2 regions of the Flavimobilis soli genome follow, and region 1 is predicted to be linked to the other one. Evidence: predicted binding sites of a transcription regulator. Region 1 holds the regulator's gene; the other holds the start of a gene.
What was found. Region 1 encodes HspR, which represses chaperone genes until heat shock. Its sites were predicted from a motif close to AAGTTGAGTCNNNNNGACTCAACTT; they were not measured.

Region 1 (4,411 bases):
CGTCCCTCCAGGACGACGCGCTCGCCGCGGCCCAGAAGGTCGCCGACGAGCGCCTCGAGGACCTGCTGCGGGAGCGCGCGAGCTTCACGAACTACCGCAACCGGGCCCTGCGTGACCAGGAGGCGGCTCGCACCAAGGGCATCGAGGATGTGCTCTCCTCGCTGCTCCCCGTGCTCGACGACATCGACCGGGCCAGGCAGGCCGGCGAGCTCGAGGGGCCGTTCGCGGCCATCGCCGACAAGCTCGACGGGACTCTGGCCAAGTTCGAGATCGCACGCTTCGGCGAGGTCGGGGACGAGTTCGACCCCAACTTCCACGACGCGCTGATGCACGAGGAGTCCGCGGAGGCGCAGACGACGACCGTGAAGTTCGTCGTCGAGCCGGGCTACAAGATCGGCGAGCGTGTCGTGCGCGCCGCTCGGGTGGCCGTCGTCGGACCGCAGCACTGACAGCACGACGGATCGGTGACGGCCTGCGCCGCGGCTCGGCCGCGGCGCAGGCCGTACCCTCAGCACAGACATGAACGAAGGAAGTGACCGCTGTTGACCGGACAGGACTGGCTCGAGAAGGACTTCTACGCGAGCCTCGGCGTCTCCAAGGACGCTGACGCGGCTGCGATCAAGAAGGCCTACCGCAAGCTCGCGCGCCAGTACCACCCGGACCAGAACGCCGGCGACGCGAAGGCGGAGTCACGCTTCAAGGAGATCGGTGAGGCCTACGCCGTCCTCTCCGACCCGGAGCAGCGGCGCCAGTACGACGCCGTGCGCGCGATGGGCGGTGGCGCTCGCTTCGCCGCGGGGCCCGGCGGCGCCGGCAGCGCCGGCGGCTTCGAGGACCTCTTCGGCGGCATGTTCGGCGGTGGTGGCGGTACCCGCACGACGCCGTTCCCGGGAGCCAACACCTCGACGGGCGGCGGCTTCGAGGACATCCTCGGCGGCCTCTTCGGTGGCGGCCGCGGCCCCGCGGGTTTCCGCGGCGCGCGCGCCCAGCAGGGTGCCGACATCAACGCGACGACCACGCTGTCCTTCCGCTCCGCCGTCGAGGGCGCGACCGTCTCCCTCGACGTCGAGGGCCGCAACGTCACGACCCGCATCCCCGCGGGGGTGCGCGACGGCCAGAAGATCCGCCTGCGCGGCAAGGGCCGCCCCGGCACCGGCGGCGCCCCGGCGGGCGACCTCAACATCACCGTCAAGGTCACGCCGCACCCCGTCTACACGGTCGACGGCACGAACCTGCGCATGACCCTGCCCGTCACGTTCGACGAGGCCGCGCTCGGCGCGACGATCGACGTCCCGACCCTCGACGGGCAGACCGTGCGCGTCAAGGTCCCGGCGGGCACGCCGTCGGGCAGGACGCTGCGCGTCAAGGGACGTGGTGTGAAGACCGCGAAGGCTACCGGCGACCTGCTCGTCACCGTCAACGTCGTGGTGCCGCAGAAGCTCGACACGGCCGCCCGCAAGGCCGTCGAGGCCTTCGCGAAGGCGACCGCGGACGAGGGCCGCAACGTTCGCGCGGACCTCCTGGCCCGCGCGCAGGAATGACCGCACGGAGGGTCTGATGGACGTCGCCGACCGCCCGATCTTCCCGATCTCGCAAGCCGCCGAGCTTGCCGGGATGCACCCGCAGACGCTGCGCCAGTACGACCGCCTCGGGCTGGTCGTCCCGAGCCGCACGCCCGGGCGCGGGCGGCGTTACAGCGCGCGCGACGTCGAGCGGCTGCGCACCGTGCAGCAGCTCAGCCAGGAGGAGGGCATCAACCTCGCGGGCATCATGCGCATCCTCGACCTGCAGGACGAGGTGCACGCCCTCCGCGAGCGGCTGCGCGCCCTGACGACCATGACCGAGGCCGGGCACCGCGTGTTCGCGGCAGACCCGACCGGTGACATCGTCGCCCTGCCCCGCGGCAAGCGGCAGGCCCGCGTCCGCACGTCGGGCGCGCTCGTCGTCTGGCGCCCGCGCTCCTGACTGTCAGATCCCCGGCGCATTCCGCAACGTCGCGATGCCCTAATAACCGCATGATTCCGCGGTTCTGGTGAGGCTTACCTCTCTGTACAACGCGCCGCCGCAGCCCTATGGTCAGCAACAAGAGCCGACAGGTGACCATCGGACAGACGCGGAGAAGACCATGAGCGCGATGCTGGAGATGCCTCCCGTCAGCGAGTGCACGATCGCTGGCTGTTCCTACAACCACGACGGCTGCCACGCGGCCGCGATCACGATCGCCGGGAACGCGGGCGACGCGTCCTGCGCCACCTTCATCCCGCTCGACCTCAAGGGCGGGCTCTCGCGCGTCGTCGCCTCCGTCGGGGCGTGCCAGCGCGTCGAGTGCAGCCACAACGACCACCTCGAGTGCAACGCCGAGTCCGTCCGGATCGGCGCTGGCGGCACGCACCACGCGGACTGCCTCACCTACGACCCGGCCTGACCGGGCGCGCCCGCCGCAGCGGGTGCATGTACGAGGGATGCCACGGGGCCCTGGCGCGTGCCAGGGCCCCGTGGCGTGCCTTGCGGAAATTCCCCCGAATCTAGCTCCGCAAGGAGCTCAGCAGTCCCGCACAGCTCGCGGGGTCGTCGGGAAGACGCTCAACCCACAGGCGCGCGGGCGCGCGCATGGACCGGGGGCCGACGACGCTCGTGAGGCCTGCGATGAGCGTCCGGATGTCCTCGACGGTCGCGGGCAGCGCGTCGTCGCGCCGGGTCATGATCGCGAAGAGACCGGGGCGGAGCTGGGCAGCCGGGTGGTAGCGGCCGAGCATGCGAGCGAGGGCGGCGCCGACGAGCGCGCCGACGCGGATCTGGTCGAGGCGGTGGCCGCCCTCGGTCGCGACGTCGAGCACGAGCAGGCACCACCCGGTCTCGGGGGTCGCGGCGGTGTACGTCTCCTCGAGGCGTGCCGTCAGGTATGCGGCTGTGCGCAGTCCGGTGAGCGGGTCGGTCGAGGACTGCGTCGCGGCCGTCGTCTCCTGGGACTCGGCCCAGCCGACGGCGACCGCGCGCGTGACCTCGAGCGGCGCGTCGAAGCCCAGCGTGTCGAAGAGGCAGCCGAGGTCGTCGAGGGTCTCGGCCATGTCGCTGCCGCGCTCGGCGCGCGCGGCGCCCAGCCGGTGCGCGGCGGGGGTGGGGTCGACTCCCGTCTCGAGGGCCTCGACGAGGGCCTCGGCGGCCGGGTGGGCCCAGTCGTCGCCGTGCCGCCAGACGGTGGTGAGCGAGGCCGTGCGCCAGCTCCGCAGGAGGGCTTCCTGCGGGTCGAAGGGCTCGGTCACGTCCGTCACGACTGATGAGAGGGGCGAGCTCGGTGACTATGACGCGACTCTTCGTGACCAGTTTGGAAGATGCTGCGGGGTGCCCCGTGCGGCATGTTGCATGGCACTATTCCTCTGGTGCGGTGTGATCACCGCAGATGGGCGGGGAAGCCACATGAGTGACGTGACGCGCGTCCCGGAGGGGATCGCGAGTGACGCCGAGCTGATCACAGCCGTGCGACAGGGCGACACGGCTGCCTTTGGCGCGCTCTACGAGCGGCATGCCGAGGCGGCGCGCAGGGTCGCGCAGCGGTACGTGCCGGCGACTGACGCGGACGACGTCGTCGCGGGCGCCTTCGAGAAGGTCCTCGGGGTGCTCCGCGCGGGCAAGGGCCCGGACGTCGCGTTCCGCGCGTACCTGTTCACGGTCGTCCGGCGCCGGGCGGTCGAGGCGCTCGAGAAAGCGCGGCGCACGACAGCGACGGACGACGTCGACGTGTTCGACTCGGTCGTCGGGCCGCTCGCGTCCACCGAGGAGCCGATGCTCCAGGGCTTCGAGGACCGCACCGTCGCGCGCGCGTTCGAGTCCCTTCCGGAGCGCTGGCGCACGGTGCTCTGGTACCTGGACATCGAGCAGCAGACCCCGGCGGCGGTCGCGCCAGCGCTCGGCATGTCGGCGAACGGCGTCTCGGCGCTCGCGTACCGCGCGCGCGAAGGGCTGCGCCAGGCCTACCTGCAGGCCCACCTCACCACTGCTGGCGTCGCGGACGACTGCCGGGCGATCAACGAGCAGCTCGGGTCGTACGCGCGCGGCGGTCTTGCGCGTCGCGAGACGACGCGGGTCGAGGCGCACCTCGACCAGTGCGCGGTCTGCCGCGCCGCCGCCCTCGAGCTGGGCGACCTCGCGCAGGGGATGCGCGCCGTCGTCGCCCCGCTCGTCCTCGGCACGCTCGGCCTCGGTGCGCTCGGCCTGCTCCCCCTCGGTGGTGCGGTGCCTGCCGTGGGTGCTGCCGGTGCAGGTGCCGCGGCGGGCACGGAAGGTCTGGCCGCGTCCCAGGCCGACGCCGCGGCGGTCCTCGGCCGTGCCGCAGGTGCGCCGGTCAACGGTGCGGGCACCGCTGCCGGGGTCGTCCCTGGTGGCGCGGCCGCAGCTCCCACGGCTGGAGTGC
Region 2 (4,411 bases), 460 kb from region 1:
CCAATCGCCCCCGACAGGAGCGCCCGGGCGAGACGGTCGCCGATCTCCCGCTGGACGAGGCGGCGCAGCGGCCGCGCGCCGTACGCGGGGTCGAAGCCCTCGAGCGCGAGCCACTCGCGCGCGGCGTCCGTCACGTCGAGCGTCAGGCGACGCTCGGCGAGCCGGGCCGCGAGCGCCCGCACCTGGATGTCGACGATCTGGCTCAGCTCGGTGATCGTCAGCGGGTCGAACACGATGACGTCGTCGAGACGGTTGAGCAGCTCGGGCTTGAAGTGCGCCCGTACCGCCGCCATGACGGCCTCGCGCTTGTCGCCCTCGGCGACGAGCGGGTCGACGAGCGCGTGCGAGCCGAGGTTCGACGTCATCACGAGGATCGTGTTGCGGAAGTCGACCGTGCGGCCCTGACCGTCGGTCAGCCGGCCGTCGTCGAGCACCTGCAGGAGCAGGTCGAAGACCTCCGGGTGCGCCTTCTCGACCTCGTCGAGCAGCACGACTGAGTACGGCCTGCGCCGCACCGCCTCGGTGAGCTGGCCGCCCTCCTCGTAGCCGACGTACCCGGGCGGCGCGCCCACGAGGCGCGCGACCGAGTGCTTCTCGCCGTACTCCGACATGTCGATGCGGACCATGGCGCGCTCGTCGTCGAACAGGAAGTCCGCGAGCGACTTCGCGAGCTCGGTCTTGCCGACGCCGGTCGGGCCGAGGAACAGGAACGAGCCGATCGGGCGGTCCGGGTCGTTGATGCCGGCACGCGAGCGCCGCACCGCGTCGGAGACGGACGCGACGGCGGCCGTCTGCCCGATGAGGCGCGCGCCGATCGTCTGCTCCATCGACAGGAGCTTCTGGCTCTCGCCCTGCAGCAGGCGCCCGGCCGGGATGCCGGTCCATGCGGAGACGACCTCGGCGATCTCCGCCGCGTCGACCTTGTCCCCCACGAGCTTGGGCGGGCGCGCCTGCGCGAGCTCGACCTCCTGCCCGGCCTCCGGGTCGGGGACGGCGGCGCGCTGCGCCTCCTCGGCCGCAGCGATCTCGCGCTCGAGCTCGGGGATCTCCCCGTAGCGGATGCGCGACGTCGTCTCGAGGTCGCCCTCGAGCTCGGCACGGTCGGCAGCCGATCGCAGCTCGTCGAGCTTCTTGTGCAGGTCGCCGACGCGGTTGAGGCCGCCCTTCTCGGTCTCCCAGCGCGCGTTGAGCGCCGCGAGCTCCTCGCGGCGGTCCGCGAGCTGCGCCCGCAGCTCGTCCGCGCGCGCCTTGTCGGCCTCGTCCTCGGACTTCGAGATCTGCATGAGCTCCATCTCGAGGCGTGTGACGACGCGGCGCAGCGTGTCGATCTCGACGGGCGACGAGTCCATCTCCATGCGCAGCCGGCTCGCGGCCTCGTCGACGAGGTCGATCGCCTTGTCGGGGAGCTGGCGGCCACTGATGAAGCGGTCGGAGAGCGTCGCGGCGGCGACGAGGGCGCCATCCGAGATGGTCACGCGGTGGTGCGCCTCGTAGCGGGACTTCAGGCCGCGCAGGATCGCGACCGTGTCCTCGACGGACGGCTCGCCGACGTACACCTGCTGGAAGCGACGCTCGAGCGCCGGGTCCTTCTCGATGTGCTCGCGGAACTCGTCGAGGGTCGTCGCGCCGACGAGCCGCAGCTCGCCGCGGGCGAGCATCGGCTTGAGCATGTTGCCCGCGTCCATCGCGCCCTCGCCGCCAGCACCCGCGCCGACGACGGTGTGCAGCTCGTCGATGAACGTGACGATCTCGCCGTCGGACTCCTTGATCTCGGAGAGCACGGCCTTGAGGCGCTCCTCGAAGTCGCCGCGGTACTTCGCGCCCGCGACCATCGCGGGCAGGTCGAGCGAGACGATGCGCTTGCCGCGCAGCGACTCAGGGACGTCGCCCGCGACGATGCGCTGAGCGAGGCCCTCGACGACGGCGGTCTTGCCGACGCCGGGCTCACCGATGAGGACGGGGTTGTTCTTGGTGCGGCGCGACAGGACCTGGACGACGCGGCGGATCTCGCTGTCGCGGCCGATGACCGGGTCGAGCTTGCCCTCGCGTGCGGCGGCCGTGAGGTCGACGCCGTACTTCTCGAGGGACTTGTACGTGCCCTCGGGGTTGGGCGAGGTGACCTTGGTGTTGCCGCGGACGGAGGGCAGGGCTGCGCGCAGCGCGTCGGGGCTCGCGCCGGCGCGGCGCAGGATGGTCGCGGCGGACGACGCGACGTCGGCGGCGGCGATGAGGAGGTGCTCGGCGGAGACGTACTCGTCGCCGAGAGCCTGCATCTCGGTGCTCGCCGCGGTGATCAGGCGCTTCGTCGCGTCCGCGAGCCCGGGCTGGGTGACGCCGCCGCCGGTCGCGGACGGCAGGTCGGTGAGCGCCTTGCGGACGTCCCGGCCGACGGTGGACGCGTCGACGCCGGCAGCCGCGAGGAGCTGGGGCGCGAGGCCGTCGGTCTGCCCGAGGAGGCCCGCCAGGACATGGATCGGCTCGACCTCGGGATTGCCCGCGGCCGTCGCCGTCTGGATCGCATCCTCGAGCGCCTCGCGCGACTTCGTCGTGAACTTCGGGTCCATCGTTTCTCCTTGACCAGCGGAAACCCTGATGATCCTGATAACCAACCAGAAGTTGAGTCTATTCCGCTCAACTTCGTTTCGCTATCCGCCAGCCTGCCTTCCTGGCAGGATCATGAGCATCGGCACCGTCGCCCGACAGGAGAGTCCGTGAACGCCCACGCCACACCCGCCCCCTGGTCCCCCGACGTCCTCGGCGACGAGTGGCGCGCCCGGACGATCCACCTCGGCACCGACCGCGAGGGCCCCGTCGAGGCGACGCTCGTCCGCTCGGCCGACGGGCCGCGACACCACCGTGCAGTCCTCTACCTGCACGGCTTCGTCGACTACTTCTTCCACCCGCACCTCGCCGCCGCCTTCGCCGAGCGCGGCTGGGACTTCTATGCCCTCGACCTGCGCAAGTACGGCCGCTCCCTGCGCGAGGGCCAGTCCCCCAACCTCGTCCACGACCTCGCCGAGCACGCCGCCGAGATCGATGAGGCGGTGCACATCATCACCGCCGACGAGCACCACGGGCACCTCGTCGTCCTCGGCCACTCGACCGGCGGGTTGATCGGCTCGATGTGGGCGAACGCCCGCCCCGGCGTGCTCGACGCGCTCGTCCTCAACAGTCCTTGGCTCGACCTCAACGAGAACGTGTTCCTGCGCACCGTCGGCACCGCCGCGATCAAGGCGCTGTCGCACGTCGCGCCGCGCGCCGTCGTCGGCAGCCTCGCCCCGCACTACGGCAGGGCCCTGCACAGCGGTACGGGCGGCGAGTGGGACTACGAGCTCGCGTGGAAGCCGCACGAGGGTTTTCCCGTGCGTGCCGCATGGCTCGCGTCGGTGCGGCGCTACCAGGACCGCGTCGCGCGCGGCCTGTCGATCGCGTGCCCCGTCCTCGTGTGCACCTCGACCGAGACGGGCGACAGCAAGCGACAGCACGACCGCGTCATGACGACCGACTCGGTCCTGTCCGTCGAGCAGATCCTCGCCCGCGCCCCCAGGTTGGGTGCCGACGTGACGATCGAGCAGTTCGACGGCGGCGCCCACGACCTCGCACTGTCCCCCGAGCCCGCGCGCAGCGCCTACCTCACGACGGTGCTCGACTGGCTCGAGACCCGCGTCCCCGCGAGCTGACTCCCCGGTGACCTGCCTGGGCCGACGACCTGGGCGCGGCTCACGAACACCAGCCTGTCACTCCAGGTGGGCTCAGGGCCCCGGGTCCTCCTGCGGTGCACCGTCCGCAGCGCCCGTCGGCGCGTCGTCGCCCGCATGCTCGACTCCCCCGGCAACGTCCGCAGCGGCCGTGGCGCCGTCGGCACCCGTGGCGCTGCCCGCGCGCATGGCGCCGTCCGCGGGCGCGGCGCCGTCCGTAGGCACGACGCCGTCCGCCGCGTGCGCGGCGCGCTCCGCCGCGAGCTCCGCGAGCTCACGCTCGCGCTCGAGCGTGCGCGCCTCGTCGAGGTCGCTCGTGAGCTCGTCCATGACGAGCAGGTCGGTGCGCACCTTGCCGGTGCGGTAGCCGGCGCGGCCGACCATGTGCGCGGAGACGGGCGCGGTGAGCATCTGGAAGAGCGTCACGAGCACGACGACGAGCAGCACGTCCCACGTCCGCAGCCGCAGCTCGAGGCCGAGCAGGACGAGGATGAGCCCGAGCACCTGCGGCTTGGTCGCCGCGTGCATGCGCGCGAGCAGGTCGGGGAAGCGCAGCACGCCGACCCCGGCCGCGAAGGACAGGAAGGCGCCTGCGAGCAGGCACAGGGCGGAGAGCACGTCGAAGACGTTGTCCCAGGTCATCGCGCACCTCCGTCGTCGGCGGCCTCGTCGTGGGCCGGATCGACGTCGTCGGCTGTGTCCTCGCCCGCCGC

Region 2: a site for HspR is predicted at 2,614-2,638, ahead of clpB (ATP-dependent chaperone ClpB). Genes of this name have one in related genera too.

Annotation. Positions count from the first base shown of each region.
Region 1 is NZ_PDJH01000001.1:1,511,623-1,516,033, reverse strand. It holds gene ATL41_RS06920 (nucleotide exchange factor GrpE) at 1-449, shown strand, start outside; gene ATL41_RS06915 (DnaJ C-terminal domain-containing protein) at 543-1,541, shown strand; gene ATL41_RS06910 (heat shock protein transcriptional repressor HspR) at 1,558-1,965, shown strand; gene ATL41_RS06905 (DUF1540 domain-containing protein) at 2,126-2,425, shown strand; gene ATL41_RS13160 (hypothetical protein) at 2,526-3,272, opposite strand; gene ATL41_RS06895 (sigma-70 family RNA polymerase sigma factor) at 3,418-4,411, shown strand, end outside.
Region 2 is NZ_PDJH01000001.1:1,976,379-1,980,789, reverse strand. It holds gene clpB (ATP-dependent chaperone ClpB) at 1-2,564, opposite strand, end outside; gene ATL41_RS09000 (alpha/beta hydrolase) at 2,712-3,680, shown strand; gene mnhG (monovalent cation/H(+) antiporter subunit G) at 3,753-4,340, opposite strand; gene ATL41_RS08990 (MrpF/PhaF family protein) at 4,337-4,411, opposite strand, start outside.